2 regions of the Bacillus sp. AFS053548 genome follow, and region 2 is predicted to be linked to the other one. Evidence: riboswitches for the same ligand, from Rfam matches in the RefSeq annotation. Region 2 holds a riboswitch; the other holds the start of a gene.
The links. A riboswitch is a leader RNA that binds a small molecule or an ion and turns the genes downstream of it on or off. The one in region 2 is predicted to bind FMN.
Positions count from the first base shown of each region.

Region 1: it holds a riboswitch for FMN, as region 2 does, so the genes downstream of both, ribE (riboflavin synthase) here and CN946_RS04650 (ECF transporter S component) in region 2, are expected to answer to the same signal.

Region 1 is NZ_NUHI01000034.1:39,222-47,900, forward strand. Features, by position in the region: gene bcaP (branched-chain amino acid transporter BcaP) at 1-131, opposite strand, end outside; gene CN946_RS17980 (H-type small acid-soluble spore protein) at 555-734, opposite strand; gene CN946_RS17985 (LacI family DNA-binding transcriptional regulator) at 1,072-2,031, shown strand; gene CN946_RS17990 (LysR family transcriptional regulator) at 2,458-3,351, opposite strand; gene CN946_RS17995 (APC family permease) at 3,483-4,748, shown strand; FMN riboswitch at 5,493-5,640, shown strand; gene ribE (riboflavin synthase) at 5,958-6,605, shown strand; gene CN946_RS18005 (bifunctional 3,4-dihydroxy-2-butanone-4-phosphate synthase/GTP cyclohydrolase II) at 6,618-7,811, shown strand; gene ribH (6,7-dimethyl-8-ribityllumazine synthase) at 7,830-8,291, shown strand; gene CN946_RS18015 (class I SAM-dependent methyltransferase) at 8,437-8,679, shown strand, end outside.
Region 2 is NZ_NUHI01000006.1:164,374-173,052, forward strand. Features, by position in the region: gene CN946_RS04635 (ABC transporter ATP-binding protein) at 1-659, shown strand, start outside; gene CN946_RS04640 (cob(I)yrinic acid a,c-diamide adenosyltransferase) at 689-1,258, shown strand; gene CN946_RS23305 (hypothetical protein) at 1,542-1,688, shown strand; gene CN946_RS04645 (phosphotransferase) at 1,832-2,740, shown strand; FMN riboswitch at 2,804-2,940, shown strand; gene CN946_RS04650 (ECF transporter S component) at 3,162-3,731, shown strand; gene CN946_RS04655 (YpiB family protein) at 3,912-4,445, opposite strand; gene CN946_RS04660 (ferredoxin) at 4,754-5,002, opposite strand; gene CN946_RS04665 (YpbB family protein) at 5,323-6,396, shown strand; gene CN946_RS04670 (RecQ family ATP-dependent DNA helicase) at 6,383-7,900, shown strand; gene CN946_RS04675 (CPBP family intramembrane glutamic endopeptidase) at 7,910-8,494, shown strand; gene CN946_RS04680 (LysM peptidoglycan-binding domain-containing protein) at 8,491-8,679, shown strand, end outside.

The DNA.
Region 1 (8,679 bases), on a different contig from region 2:
CCAGTTAAAACGAATATACCTGTACCGATGATGGCACCGATACCTAACATTGTAAGATCAAACGCCCCTAGAACTTGTTTAAGTGAACTAGGCGAACTACTTGAAACGGATTTTTTTCGAAATAAATTCATATGAGCCTCCTCTAATCCTATTTTATTAGTTTTTTAATCTTCTATTTAGAAAGTTTAATATTTTCTAATTTTACCTTAAAAAATAGAAAATTCTGACAATTAGCTGCGAAGTAATTTAATATATTGTCGGTTTAAGTGATTTTTATGATAACACACTTATAAAAATATTCAAAGAATTTTTCGACTTTTTTTTCAATTTTTTAAAAAATATGTAGTAAATTCGACATATTACTGAGTACCTATTTGTTCAGTTAAAATGAACTAAATGGCGTTTGTATCATAAGTAACAACGAACCTCTAAAAACTTCATATTTCTTAAGGTTGCAATTGTAATCAAACTAAATAATTAAATTTTTGTGTTTTTTCATCAAAAATGAAATAAACCTCCTTAATAGAGGTTTATTTTTGGGTCTTTTTTATCATTTAATGTTCTTTTAAGTGACTTAATGATACTTCTTTATCATTTTGTGGTTGATCAAGAGGATAAATTCTTGCTGTACCCTCATTTTTATTAACATGCTGAATATAAACAGGTACTCCATCGCAAGTTACATTAATCATACCAGGTGCAGCTACGATTTCTAATGCTCTTTCAGTATCCATTATAATACCTCCTTTAATAACTAACCTATTTTATTATTTACATAGCAAAGTTAGAGTATTCATGGAAAATAGGAGCTTTTTTAAAGGATTATGTAAAATAAGACAGGGAGGTAAATTGTTGGAGCAATTGTTTTAAGTTTTGCCTGCATTACTTAACTCGTTTCTTTTCTTGTTGTATGATAGCAAAGAAAGCGAAAAATAAAATTGAACTACACATAAATAGTAAACAAAGTAAGCCAAAAAGTATTTGCATATTCGTACCTCCTTTTTATTATGAGAACAGCGTAAAGTATGGAACTAGTTTCAGAGCAAGAAAAAGTTTAGAAAAGGTGAGAAAATGTCTAATATTAAAGAAATTGCGAGGATTGCTGGCGTTTCGGTTACAACAGTCTCACGAGTTTTAAATGATGAACCATATGTTAGTCAGGAAAAAAGAAAAGCAGTCTTAAATGCAATTGAGCTAACTAATTATCAACGAAATCAAAATGCAGTCAATTTAAGTAAAGGAAAAACGAATCTAATTGGTGTAGTTATTCCGTTCTCGCATCATCCGTACTTTGGATTGCTAATTGATGGAATCGCAAATGAGGCGATAAAAAATAATTATAAGCTCGTACTATTTCAATCAAATTATGAAGAGAAGAGAGAAATAGAAGCATTAGAGATGCTACAGCACAAACAAATAGACTCACTCATTATTTGTTCTAGAATTTGTTCGATTGAAATGATTGAAGAGTATAAGCAATATGGACAGATCATATTATTTGAAGATACGAGAACTACAGAAGTTTCTTCAACCTTTATTGATCATTACAATAGCTTCATGATTGCATTAGAATATTTATATAAAAAAGGCCATCAAAAAATTGGTTATTGTATTGGTCGTAGAACAGGAATGAATAGTAAGCAAAGAGAGGCTGCCTATATTGATTTTCATAAGAAATATAATGAGCCAATAATTAGCAACTTCGTATTTGACAATTGTTATTATTTCGAAGATGGTGAAAAAGTTGTCCAATCTTTGTTAAATTTACAAGAGAGACCAACAGCTTTGTTAGTAACAAGTGATCAAGTAGCTGCGGGTGTACAAACATTCTGTAATGATCATGGGATAGCTATTCCTCAAGATTTAGCGATAATAGGGTTCGATAATCAACCTATTGCAAAAGTAATGAAGTTAACAACAGTCGAAATTCCATTAAGGGAAGTAGGTAGAAAACTTTTTATTCAAGCGATTAATTCTGAAATTACACAAGAAGAAATTTCGTTTAAATTAATCGAGCGGCAGACTGTATAATAAAAAAGCTAGTTGGGAACTAGCTTTTTTTCATGTCGTTGAATGGTGAAGTGCAAATAAAAAAGCTGAAACTACAATTAAATCAGGTGAAGTGCAAATAAAAAAGCACAATCTGCAAATAAATTTGCCAAATCTACAAATAAAAAAGTCATATCTGCAATAAAAATCAGCATAACTGCAAATAAAGTCTCGAAATATGATGGTATAGAGTAAATGCATCAAAAAAATAGAAGAAATAACAATAAAATGGACTGAGAAACAACTAAAACTAAACAAAATCCACTGGAAACCATATAAATACACAAAAAATTTTCAAGGATTAGTTTGAATATTTTTCAAAAAAATTTAATCAATAAAGTTAAATTATGTGTCCGGACTTTTCCCTAAGCTTATAACTTCAAAGTAAAAACTAATTAGAATCTAGATTTAAATAGACTGATTCCATAAAGGTGACTGTTCCCTAACAACTTCCATAAATTTTCTAGCAGCACGGGATTGCCATCTGTTTTTATGCCAAGACATGATCGTAGATACACTTCCTAAATTTGTATCCCAATTTATGACTTTTAGTTTTTGTTGCTGCATTTCATTTTGAACTGCTACGAGTGGGAGTATGGATATACCAAGTCCACACATAACACATTGTTTAATTGCCTCAACACTCCAAAATTCCATTCCAGTCTCAGTTGCGATTCCTTTACTTCTTAAAAATGCTTCAAAATAATCACGATAACTACCTTGTTCTGTGAGAATTATATTTTCATTCGCATTTAGTGTAAACGATGAAAGTGTTCTAGTATCAGAAGATGGAGGTAGCAAAATGACAAGTGGTTCTTCAATTAATGTTTCCGTATACAAATCAGAATCCGTTAATGGAGCCTGTAGGAAGAAGCCAATATCCAGATCACCTCGACGCAATTCATCTTGTAATTCCCAACAAGAACCAGATTTCATCATAATATTTACTTTCGGGTTTTGTGATCGAAATGCTTGGATAATTTGTGGAAGACGATAGATCGTTAAAGATTCTGGAGCGCCAATTTTTAACGTAGATACCTCTTCATTTTCCATTTGGAATACATCTTTTGCTTTTGTATAGAGCTGAATCATTTCGATTGCGTGAACTAAAAAGTTCTCACCGACCTCGGTCAGATGAACCTTTTTACCTAAGCGGTCAAATAAAGGTACTCCTAGCTCTTGCTCAAGTGCTTGTATATGTGCAGTAACTGTAGATTGTGCATATCCGAGATGGACAGCAGCTCTAGAGAACCCGCCCATATCCACAATTGACTTAAACGTAATTAAATGTCGGATTTCCATAATTGCCTCCTAACTATCGGATTTTCCGATAGTTTATATCGTAACTATTCATTTTACCGATGTTAGATTGGTTCATATAATTAAATTATACGAGATTACAATTTGTTTCAATAACTATTGGAGGGATATGAATGAGGAATCGAAAAATTGGTTTTCTTTTGCTCAGCGGGTTAATGATTGGACCTATTTTAGGTTCGGGAATTATCATTTTACCACCTGCAGTGTATGAAACTGCTGGAAATTATGCTATTTTTGCTTGGGTTCTTATGCTTGGTTTAAGTTTAATATTTGCACTAATGTTCGGTAAGCTAAGTTTGTTGATTCCAGGAGATTCTGGAGTACCATTGGCAGTTGAACGTGCATTTGGTACACAAATAAAAAACCTTTCAGCTATTTTCTTTTTACTTGCAGTTTGTTTTGGACCAATTGCAGTTACAGGTACGGCAGGGCATTACTTACAACTACTGACGAATCAAAGCTTCTTCAATGAAAAGTGGCTAGCTTTAGGAATACTATGTTTTGTTTATATCATTTTAACTAGAAACATTGCCGATGTTGGAAAATTTGCCTTTTTTATGTCTAGTTTCATTGTAGTGACACTTATAGTTGGCAGTATTCATACATTATTTACAGTTGATGGGAGCTTTACTTTATCGAGTCCAATAACTGTTTCTGATTTTGGAGAAAGTTTACTTTTATTATTTTGGGCATTAATCGGGTGGGAGGTCATCGGTAGCTATTCTTTAGAAGTAAAAACTCCAGAACGAACAATTCCTAGAGCAGTCGTCTTAAGTTTCTCGATTATAGCAATAGTAAGTCTAACAGTTGCATTTGCTTTCCAGTGGATTCATTCTAAAAATGGAAATATGATGGATCAATCATTAGCACCGTTACTTCAGAGTTTATTTGGAAGTTGGTCAACGCCTATTATTTCATCAATTACAATTGCTCTTTGTATTAGTACAGTTCTCCTAGTAATAGGAGCAGTATCAAGGCTAATCGCCGATCAAGCCAAAAACGGTTTATTACCTTCATGGCTTTCTTTTAAAAATAAAAATAATGTGGCAACTCGATCATTATTTAGTTTGTTTGGCATTCACATAATTGTATTTATACTTTATTTTAATGACTTCCTAAGCATTCAAACACTTGTAGCAATTGCAAATGCATTTTTCCTATGCAACGCTTTACTAGGAGTATTGGCATGTTTGCGATTATTTGATTCCATATTTTTTAAAATTGGTTCATGTATTCTAGCAATTTGCTTTTTAGGAATACTCTTATTTTCTTCACCGGTCATTTTAATATTGATCATATTAGTTTCAGTGTACTTTATTTGGCTACAAAAAAGAGATTCAAAACACCATGAAAAAATTCTACAAGTTGGAAATGAATAATGGATCAGAAAGGAAACTTCTATTAAAAGAAGTTTCTTTTTTTGAAACTAATTTTTTTATAATAATTACCCATACTGTATAATTACTATTATTTTTCCTAAAAGAATATTTATTAAAATTTCGCACCTTTTTATCAGTTTGGTATAAGATGAAGCTGTTTATTTCGATTTTATTATTGGCTTTTTTAGTGCGAATGAAGGGTCTTTTATTATTTTAGAATTATATATTATTTTGTAGTTAATAGGCTTATTTATTTATTTTTCTGATATAAAGGAAAGCGCCTTTATAATTAAATTTTTAAGTATTCTAGGAGCTTTGTTAAGAAGAGTACATTACCCTTTGGTTTAAATAAACAATATGATGATAAAATGAAAAAATCTTATTTTATACAAATGAAATAAAGAATTCAAATGTGTTATTAATTTAGCTAAATTAATATAATTTCGGAATCCATAAGTTGACTTTCTATATTAATTATAGAACTCAATATTTTCTAAAATTACTTTAATATTAATATTTATACATTTTTGTATTGGTTGCAAAAAAAATACATATTGCAAGATGATTAAACTTATTAAAATAAAAATAAAATTTTCCAACTAAATAGAGTGTGAAATTTTCCATATTTTATAAGGTTTTTTTACTTTAATTTTCTTTTCTATTAGATCATTTTAAAAGAAATAGAATCTTAAAATCTTTACATTCAAATAATTGCTAGTTATAATGAAACCAAATTTGATAATTAGTGTCCTTCGGGGTCGGGTGAAATTCCCAACCGGCGGTGTTGTATATTTTTATACTAAGCCCGTGAGCTTCATATAGATATTTTATATGTTGCTGATCTAGTTAGAATCTAGAGCCGACAGTATAGTCTGGATGGGAGAAGGATGGAGTGCATATATGGTATGGTTATTTGTTTTTTCAAAAATACTATCCGTATAGGCTTAGTTCGTTGTGTATATTTTGTTTGCACAACAATAGACGCGTTATAGTACTGTCTTTAAATAGGCTCATTTTGTACTAGCGTTTATTTAAGTATGCTTCCTTTTTTAAACATCTATTGCCCCTTAGGAGTTTTCTAAGGGGCTTTTCACTTTTTCAAATTAATTTGAATTAGAAGGTGTGATAAGGTGGACCAACTATTTATGAAATTACAGATGGATCTTACAAAGTCATTTAATATGCTTTTTCGAAATGAGGTGAAAAAACTTGTTTACTGGAATCGTTGAGGAAATAGGAACAGTAAAAAATATTGTAAAAAAAGGTAATACTTTATTGCTAACAATTGGCGCATCAATCATTTTAGAGGATGTTCATTTAGGAGATAGTATCTCTGTAAATGGAGTGTGTTTAACCGTTACGGATTTTACTAAAAATGAATTTTCTGTTGATGTCATGCCTGAAACATTTCAAGCATCCAATCTAAGTACTTTAGTTTCTAGCCAGAAAGTAAATTTAGAGCGGGCAATGGCTGCAAAGGGACGGTTTGGTGGTCATATTGTATCGGGCCATATTGATGGTACAGGTAAAATTGTATCTGTAAAAGCAATGGAAAACGCAGTAATGTATAAAATTAATATTCCAAGTCAGTTTGCTAAGTATTGCCTACAAAAAGGCAGTATAACGATTGATGGTACAAGTTTAACAATATTTGAAGTTGAAACTGATATTGTAATAATCTCTTTAATTCCTCATACCCGCTCACATACGATCTTAGGCAGTAAAAAAACGGGAGACGTTGTTAATATTGAGTTTGATTTATTAGGTAAGTATGTTGAAAAAATGCTTGGTATGAATGAGACGAAAAAAAGTTCTGCAATAACAACTTCATTTTTATCTCAAAATGGCTATATATAAAGGAGTAAGATCATGTTCTCTAAAATAGAAGAAGCAATTGAAGACTTGAAAAATGGAAAAATTATTATTGTTTGTGATGATGAAGATCGAGAGAATGAAGGAGATTTTGTTGTTATCGGAGAATTTGCGACTCCTGAAAATATAAATTTTATGGCAACTCATGGTCGCGGATTAATTTGTGCGCCTGTTTCTGAAGAAATAGCCAAAAAATTAGATTTATATGAAATGGTAGCAAAAAATACAGATTCTCATGGAACGGCCTTTACGGTAAGTATCGATCATATCGATTCTACTACTGGTATATCGGCATTTGAGCGTTCACATACTGTTTTACAAATGTTAAATGATGAATCAACTGGAGCAGATTTTAGAAGACCTGGGCATATGTTTCCTTTAGTCGCTAAAAACGGAGGAGTTATTGAGAGACCGGGGCATACTGAAGCGGCAGTAGATTTAGCTCGAATGGCTGGATCGAAAGAAGTTGGTGTCATTTGTGAGATTATGAATGACGATGGAACGATGGCAAGAGTACCAAATCTAATTCAAATCGCAAATAAATTTAATTTAAAAATGATTACAATTAAAGATTTAATTCATTATAGACAAGAAACTGAACAACTTGTAAAAAGAGAAGTTGAAATTAAATTACCAACAGATTTTGGTGATTTTAAAATGATTGGTTATACAAATCAGATTGATGGTAAAGAACATATTGCGATTGTAAAAGGTAAAGTTGACGATGGTGAACCAGTACTTGTACGTATTCATTCGGAATGTTTAACAGGTGATGTATTTGGCTCATGTCGTTGTGATTGTGGACCTCAGTTGCAATCAACATTATCGATGATTGAAAAAGCAGGCAAAGGCGTAATTGTTTATATGCGACAAGAAGGTAGAGGGATTGGCTTACTTAATAAGTTAAGAGCATATAAGTTACAGGAAGAAGGCTTTGATACTGTTGAAGCAAATCTAAACTTAGGATTTGATTCAGATTTAAGAGATTATGCAATAAGTGCTCAAATTATTAAAGATTTAGGTATTGTGAGTATAGATTTAGTAACTAATAATCCAGTTAAAATAGATGCGCTAAAATCTCACGGAATACAGATAAATAATCGAGTGCCAATTCAAACTGAAATGAAAATAGAAAACGAAAAATATTTAAATACTAAAATTGAAAAAATGGGACATTTATTACACTATTAAAAAATGGGAGAGATTAAGATGAAATTTGAAGGAAATTTAGTAGGATCTGGACTTAAAGTTGCAGTAATCGTAGGACGTTTTAATGAATTTATTACATCAAAACTACTTGGTGGTGCAGAAGATGCTCTATATCGTCATGGTGTAGAAGAATCAAACGTTGATGTTATTTGGGTACCTGGAGCATTTGAAATTCCATTAGTTGCAAAAAAACTAGCAGATTCAAAAAAATACGATGCAATCATTACGTTAGGAACAGTTATTCGTGGGGCAACTACTCATTACGATTACGTATGTAACGAAGTAGCAAAAGGTGTTGCTGCAATTACTCTACAAACTGGTATTCCTGTTATTTTTGGTGTATTAACGACAGAAAATATTGAACAAGCGATTGAAAGAGCGGGCACAAAAGCTGGTAATAAAGGCTGGGATGCTGGTATTTCGGCAATTGAAATGGCTAATTTATTAAGAACTTTAAACTAAGTATATATATAATAGAAGAAACTGATTTAGGAGAGGTGAATTTTACCTCTCTTTTTTTATTAAATAACCAATAATCCCTTATAAATTACATGTTAAAATAAGATTAATAATTTGATAATTCGAAAAGAAGGGATGATTCACTCAAGTGGCTATTTTTCAATTAAAATCAAATAACCCTGATTTTTCCTATATAATTGCAAAAAATCCAAGCTCTGGGATGAGTATTAAGACAATTAGGAAGGGAAACGCGTTTGCGTGGTATTCTACAGAAGATACATATAATGTTTATTTTAAAGATGCTGATAATGAAAAATCGTATAAAGAACAAGCAGAGGAAATGTTTGAATACTTAAATACGACAAGATATTGTTCAACGTTATTCCCTTTA
Region 2 (8,679 bases):
CGTTTTTAAATATTCTTTGTGGACTTTTTAAGCCGTCTAAAGGAAATGTAATGTTGGATGGAGAATTTGTTACTAGTATGTCTAATAAACAAATAGCAAAAAAGATTGCTGTTTTATCACAACAAAATTCCTATACATATTCTTATGAGGTAAAAGAAACAGTTAAACTTGGTCGTCTTGCTCATTCGTCTTCCTTTTTTCCTAGCTGGTCCACAATCGATGAAACTGCTGTCAATAATGCAATGATGATGACTGGTACTAAGAAGATGGAAAAAAGCTTATTAAATGAAATTAGTGGTGGTGAGCGTCAAAGAGTATTTCTTGCTCAATGCTTCGCTCAGGAAACACCATATATCTTTTTAGACGAACCAAGTAACCATTTAGATTTAATGCATACAATTAAAATTTTAGACGTTTTAAAGGAATTACAAAAACAAGAGAATAAAACGATTGTAACGGTTTTTCATGACTTAAATTTAGCAAGTCTTTACTGTGATCGATTATTAGGATTAAAGGACGGAAAAATTTATATCGAAGGAAAAACAGACTCAGTATTAAGTGAAAATTTATTAAAAGGTTTATATGACACATCTTTTCAAATTTTAGATAATCCCGAAACAAATAAAAAGGTCATTATTTATAAAAGTAATGTATTGTAAATTAAAATTGAAAAAAGGAGAGGTTTTTCATGAAAATTTATACAAAAACTGGGGATAAAGGTCAGACTAGCTTAGTAGGCAAACGAGTTGATAAAGATGATTTAAGGGTAGAGTCTTACGGGACAATTGACGAAGTAAATACAATCGTTGGGTACGCAATGACATATTTAGATCATGATGATACGAGAGATATTTACAATTCACTTCAAAAGATCCAACATGAACTTTTTGATTGCGGTGGAGATTTGGCAGTAGTAAAGGATAGCATCCCTTTTAAAACGACAGAGAAAATGGTTGAAGAGCTTGAAACAATAATTGATGAATATATGGAAGCAACACCCCCATTACAGCGTTTTATTTTACCAGGTGGGTCAAAACCTGCAGCAATCATTCATCAAGCAAGAGCGGTAACGAGACGTGCCGAGAGAACGGTCGTAACATTAATGAAGCAAGAAAATATTCATCTTCCAGTATTTTTATATTTGAATCGATTATCTGATTATTTCTTTGCACTTGCAAGGTTAATTAATACACGTTTAAATATTAAGGATGTTGAATACGAACGAGGAGCAATCGTATTTAGAACTGATAAAAAATAAATAAGAAAAATAGCGATTGAATGGTTAAATTTTTCTAATCAATCGCTATTTTTTTTGTATAAATAAGTTTTTTCAATCATAGAATGTTTGAGGTAAAAGTACTTCTTGGTGTTTACATTTTCGATTTGCTCAATACTTCTTAAGTTATATACATAAAAAAGAGTTAAAGATTTGAAATGATTTATGCGCTTAGTCTATTTTTTTTCTGTATTACTAGTGTCAGTCCACGAGTTATTTGACTGACTAAACACATTCCACATTTATCAGGGGGAGGAGGCAAATAATGTTTGATTTTCTTAGGAGATGTTTGTTGATTGTTGTGTTCGTTTTAACGATTGGACTTTTATTTATCGGAGGAAATCGAGAGAAATTAAAGGATATAATCTTAGATAAAAATTTTCATGAATTAAAAATTGTTTCAAATCCTTAGCCGTTTATTTTGACTTAAAAGTTTAATATTTAGTGTTGAAAGCACCGATTGGTTTAGAACTTCATTATAAATGTAATTTACTAATAAATTTGGTAAAGTACATTTAAATGTGAAGTTCTATTTTTGATTTTAAGGAGAAAAAAATGACTAATATATGGGATCCAGCAATTGTAATGGGAGCTGAATTAGCGAAAGAAATTGTAAAGATTCAATTCCCTGAAATAAAAATAAACGCTATAAAAAAAATTGGTGAAGGATTTGATAATACTGTTTTTTGTTTAAATGATGAAATTTTATTAAGATTTCCGCGAAGAGAAATAGCTGTAGCAATTTTAAATGTTGAAAGACAATTACTCCCAATTATATTTAATCATTTTGAATTGAAAACAACGGTACCGATACTCGATGGAAAACCAACTGAATTATTTCCTTGGCCATTTTTAGGATATAATTTTATTGCAGGAAAGCCTCCAATTAATTTAAATAGAACAGAAAGAATTTTTATGATTGAACCAATCGCGAATTTCTTGAAAAATTTGCATTCAATAAATTTCGATGAGTTAAAGGATATTGATTTACCGTATGATGAGTTGAAGAGATTAGATATAAACTTTCGGAAACCTCAGGCTAAAAAATATATACAACAGGCAATACAGAAGAAACTAATTCAAGATGAACAGAAAATTAATCATTATATTGAAAGCCTAGTTGAAATTAAAAGTGAGACACCATTAGTTCTTGTTCATGGTGATTTGCATTTTAAGAATATGATTGTTAATGAGCAAAACCAACTTAAAGGAATTATTGATTGGGGTGATGCTCATATTGGTCATCGTGAATTAGATTTATCAATTATTTATAGTCTAATTCCGAGCGATATGAGAGGGAAGTTTTTTGAGATTTATGGTAATGTATCAGAAGCGTCAAAAAAACTAGCACAGTTTAGAGCCGTCTTTACAACAGTTGTGCTGTTGTTATATGCGAACGATCAAAATGATGATTTGTTGGTAAATTTTTGTCAAGAAAACCTAATGAATGCTTTAAATGATTAGTAGGAGATTTTTATTTACAAACTGTATTTATTTTAGTAACATTAAACTGTAATTTAATAAACGATCTATCTTCGGGGCGGGGCGAAATTCCCCACCGGCGGTAATTAAGCATTGCTTATAAGCCCGCGAGCCTGATTTTTTTGGCAGGATCTAGTGCGATTCTAGAGCCGACAGTATAGTCTGGATGGGAGAAGATGGAGGTTCGCAAGTTCAAAAATTTCTTCTTTTTGAACGCTTATTTGGCGTGCTGAAAATTCTCCCCTATTTTGAAAATTAAAATAGGGGATTTTATTTTATTTGCATAATTTTATACTATTTTTCTTTTTTATTTCGGACTTATGATAATATGTGCAAATAATAACGTAACTTAAGCGAACCTTTCATTTTTCTTGATATGATCGGGAAAAAGGAGAGAGGTAATATGCAACAACGCAACAAAGTAAATAAAATGGTGATAGTGGCAATGCTTAGCAGTATTTCTTATGTACTCATGATGCTGTACTTTCCACTTCCTGCATTTCCAGTATGGCTTACAATTGATTTTAGTGACGTACCAGCATTAATCGGAGCAATTGTTTTTGGTCCTGTAGCAGGAATAGGAATAGAGTTAATAAAAAACATCCTACATTATGTTATTAATGGTAGTATGACGGGTGTACCAATTGGAGAATTTGCTAATTTTAGTGCGGGTGTATTATACATTTTACCTGCGTCGTATTTCTTTAGAAAATACCGTTCAGTAAAAGGGTTAACTCTTGGATTGATCGTCGGTACTGTAGTGATGACTGGAATATTAAGTCTTTTAAATTATTTTGTGTTATTACCTGCATATGCACATTTCATGAATTTTAAGCTACCAAATGAAGTAATTGTTGCATCAATTATGCCATTTAATGCAATTAAAGGTTTATTAATCATGATCTTATTCTTAGTGATCTACCCTAAATTAAAGGTTTGGTTAACTCAAAGAATAAATGTGCATAACGTATAAATAAATGAAAGTGTCTACTAAATTTTGGTAGACCCTTTTTTGTTTTATGTACCTCTATTCGAACGAAAAGCAGTAAAAGAAGATCGGTTCGAATCTTGTAAACCATATTTATTTTGTTTACGAGAAAAAACTATTTCGTAAAAAAGAGAACCATCTATCGAATGATAGATGGTTTATTTGTTAATTTTTTAGCTGAGAAGTTAGAAAAAGAAACAGTTGTTCATTGCGTTCATCAAGTGCTTTGTCGATTTGACAAAGCAGAAGTTTTTGTGATGTTTGTGCTACAAGTGATGAAAGAAACGCATCGATTTCTGCTTGCACTTCTTCGCTTGGATCAATGGAAGTTGTCGAAAACGGATTAGTATCTAAGATCAAAGCGTACTCGATCGGCATCACATCAAATATCAACTCAAGATAAAACGGTATTTCCTTTCCATGTAATCGAAGTTTATGGTAAACCGATTCCGACGACAGATCAAACCTCTTACTATTTTCGTAATACGAAACCTGAGGGTGTGAGTAGTCATCCTTTCGAAAATTAATTACAATGCCATTTGGTGTACTCTTTGCATCATCTACAAACGAGATATTTGTTAGTACATCATCAACAGCAAGGAGAAATTGTAAAATCAATTCGATGTCTTTTTTTACCTGTTTTTTTTCTAAAAATTTGTTTAAAAACGTCTTTTTCTCGGTAACTGTCATCTGTTCCATGCTGTTCATCCTCTCTTGATGTTTTATTTATTATAGCAAGTTGTTAGATAATTCTGAATATGTAAATTAAGGAAATAATTAGCTCCATCATAATACTTTGGCACCCTGACCTATGTATATTTTGATCTAATTCAAAAAATATTGAGGATCAAAGCAGAAGACAAAACGGGATGTTTCTATGACATATTTTTCTTTCTTAATGAAGTAATCAAGGCGCCTATTAAAGAACACGAGCTATCCGTAACGCTCGTGTTTTTTTTATTTGAAAAAATAAAAAAAGCGACGAAATATCTTCGCCGCAGTTTTTACTATTCGAATTTTAAAGCGTCGCCATCGAATGATTCGTCAGCAACTTTGATTGAATCTGTTGGGCATCCTTCAAATGCATCCATCATGTCATCAACTAAAACGTCTGGAATTTCAACGATTCCTTGGTTATCATCTAGAGTAACGTATGCGATCCCTTCATCATCATAGTCATAGATATCAGGTGCAGCTGCGCCACAAGCGCCACATGCGATACAAGTGTCTTTATCAACGATTGTATATTTTGCCATTGTATTGACCTCCCAAATTATTCCCTGTTTTTGTTACAGATACTATTTTTGTAATGTACCTGTAAACATTTTAAAACGGTTTCCAAAACTTTTCAATATAATTGTACAAGGTTTTCAAAAAAACGAGAAATGATGAAATCCCAAATAAAATAAATAATGATTTTTATATGTTTAAAATGGTTTGGTTATTGATACATATGATAAGCTAGAAGAAATAAAAACAATTTAGAAAAAATGCACAAATATTTTTGTACTACTAATTATTATTCGAAAAAATATTTAAATATATTAATGGAATAATTTTATTTGAGAGGTTTATGATGTTTAAGCTATCTACATTGGAAGAAATCATCCTTTTTTTAGTTAATCGATATAATGGTGAACGAACGATCCAAGGTATAATGTATTTATTAAAAGGTAAACAAAGTGCTCAAATTATTCAAGATTCTCATTTTTATCAAGTCACATCATTTTTCGGACTTTTTCATTTCCTTACTCTTCAGAATATGCAAGAAATTATAAATGGGTTAGAGGTTAAGGGGTATATAGGTCAGTCTGAAAATAAGAACATCTATTTGTTAAATAAAAATGGTCAAGCTTATCTAGCAAATCAAAAATTACAGTTTATGGAATTTACATATATAAACGGACTAAGGTTTTCTAGTATTCAAAAGATATTTTGGAAAAGATTTTCATTGTTTTTTCAAACAGTTTCCAATCTGAATATGAATTTAAAATATTTTAGGGCAGTTATACAAGACCAAGAAATACAAGAATGGGTAAAAAATGAGATTCTAAATTATAATGGGAATAAAAACGAACTAGTTAATCAATTTTACAAAGAATTGCATACTATTTTAGAAAATATAAGTGATGAAGACGCATTACTATTTGTGAAACGATTGTCTGGAGCAAATGCTTATGGCATGACTTTTGAACAAATTGCATCAGAACACAAAGTGAGTGTTGAAAAAATTTATCTCAATTCGATTAATACTTTGCATCATATGATCACTATTTTAGTTCAACCTAACAATAATTATCCTTTATTAAGTAAATTTATTTATGGAGATAAAAGTACTAATATTACGAATACCTCTATTGAAACAAAGCGATTATTTTCTGATGGTAAAACAATTCAAGAAATAGCGGTGATTCGTAATTTAAAGATTAGTACAATAGAGGATCATATAGTTGAGTGTGTATTAGGTGATAAATTATTTCCAATAAATCAATTTATTACAACAAATCAATTTACTTTAATAAAAAATAAAATTATTGAACTAAATACAAGGAAATTAAAAATTATTAAAGAAGCTTTATTAAATGAGGTAACATATTTTCAAATTCGTATTACTCTAGCAAGAATGGGTGATTTACATGGACCTAAATAAAGTTCTATACGAAAAATTCGGTTATTCAAGTTTTCGAAATAACCAAAAAGAAATTATTAATGACTTGTTAAACTCGAAGGATGTTTTAGCAATGCTCCCCACAGGTGGGGGGAAATCATTATTATATCAATTAACAGGCCTACTATTGCCAGGCGTTGTAGTAATCGTTTCACCATTACTTTCCCTTATGGAGGATCAAGTAGAGCAGATTAAAGCATTTGGAGATAAACGAGTAATTGCACTAAATAGCTTTAGAAGTTTTGAGCAAAAAAAATATTTATTTAATAATATTAGCAGCTATAAGTTTATTTTTGTATCGCCTGAAATGTTACAAAATCAATTTTTGATTCAAAAGCTTTCTGTGTCTAAGATCTCGTTATTTGTTGTTGATGAAGCACATTGTATATCACAGTGGGGGCATGATTTTAGACCAGAATATAAAACTTTAGGGGAAATAAAGCGGAAGTTAAATAATCCGACGGTTTTAGCTTTAACCGCTACAGCTAGCAAAAATGTACGGGAAGAAATAATCGAAACTTTACAGTTAAAACATGTTCAAAAATATATCAATTCAGTTAATAGAGAGAATATAGCTATTCAAGTCGAAAAAGTAGATTCGGAAACAGGAAAGCTCAGGTCATTAACCGACCATCTTTCTAAATTAACAGGTCCAGGCATCGTTTATTGTGGTACAAGAGCTACTTGCGAGAAAATTTCACATACCATAAGTGAAAAATTTAAATGCAAAGTCGCTTATTATCATGGTGGAATGGAACATGAACAAAGAATTTTAATTCAACAACAATTTATTCAAAATCAAATAGATATCATAGTTTGTACAAGTGCTTTTGGTATGGGGATAAATAAGCCAAATGTAAGGTTTGTAATTCATTATCAGTATCCTTCAAATATCGAGAATTATCTTCAAGAAATTGGACGAGCCGGCCGAGATGGTGAGCCAAGTATAGCAATACTAATAGTTTGTGAAGAAGATCATGAATTACCACTAAGGTTAATTGATGACGAAATCCTTTCTGTAAATCAAGTTGAGTCTTTTCTAGCGTATTTAAAAAGATTGGAAGAAAATCCGTTCAAATTGACTGAAACGCTAGTGTCTAATTGGAGAGCAGTTTTTCAATTTAGTGAAATACAGTGGACAACGCTTCATTCTGAAATGGTTAAGTTTAATGTAATCGTAGATGAAAACTTGCAGATAGAAAAAATAAATAATGACTTATTAGAATCGATTAAAGTGTTAATTTCGGAGCGGAAAAAAGTAAAATATTTAAAACTTAAAGCGATGATCGATTTTCTATCTTCATCCACTTGTTATCGAGAAAAATATCTTTTACTTTTTGATGAAATGTTAGGACAGAGACCAATAAATTGCTGTAATATTTGTGGTATATCTTTTGAAGAGTATTGTTCAAATGATCACGATAAATATGAAAATACTAACGTACTTTCATGGGAACAAGAATTAAGAAATAAATTGGGGCTGTGAGGAATCTATATGGAAAGCGAATTAAACCGTCAAGAAATTCCAGTTAACTATTTGAAGAAAAGCGTATATGGTACGCAGTTAATCATTTTAGTAATCGCTATTTTATGTATTGCTTTTTTTATTGGTACAGAAAAATTTATAGATGATTTACATTTATTTAAAAGTTATAAAACATATTTATATGGATTCGGTGCTGGATTTTCTCTCATCCTATTTAATATTTTATTAAATTATACGATTCCGGAGCGTTTGTTGGATGATGGTGGATTTAATAAAAGATTCTTTACGTCACTTTCAGTTCCTGAAATGACAATACTTTGTATTTTAATCGCATTATCAGAAGAATTATTTTTTAGAGGTTTTATTCAAGCTAAATTTGGACTAATTATTGCATCAGTTGTATTCGCTTTAGTTCATTTTCGATATGTGAAAAAACCGATTTTACTTACAATCGTATTAATTGAAAGTTTTTTCTTAGGTTACTTATATTTGAAAACAAATAATATTGTTATTGTATTTATCGCACATTTTATCTTAGATTATGTTTTAGGGATGTATATGAAATTAAGTTTGGAAAGTGAAGACAAAGAATGAAAAATGAGCTTCAGACTAATAGTATAGCTGACTTAAGTCGAAAGAAAAAAAGTAAGAAATTTAAAAATAAGAAAATAAATGATCAAAATAAAGCAGTTGATTTGTTAAATCTACCACCAAGAAGTGAAACAATGAAAATAAAAGAGGATCAACGAAGACCTTGGTGGAAAATAAAATATCCTTTA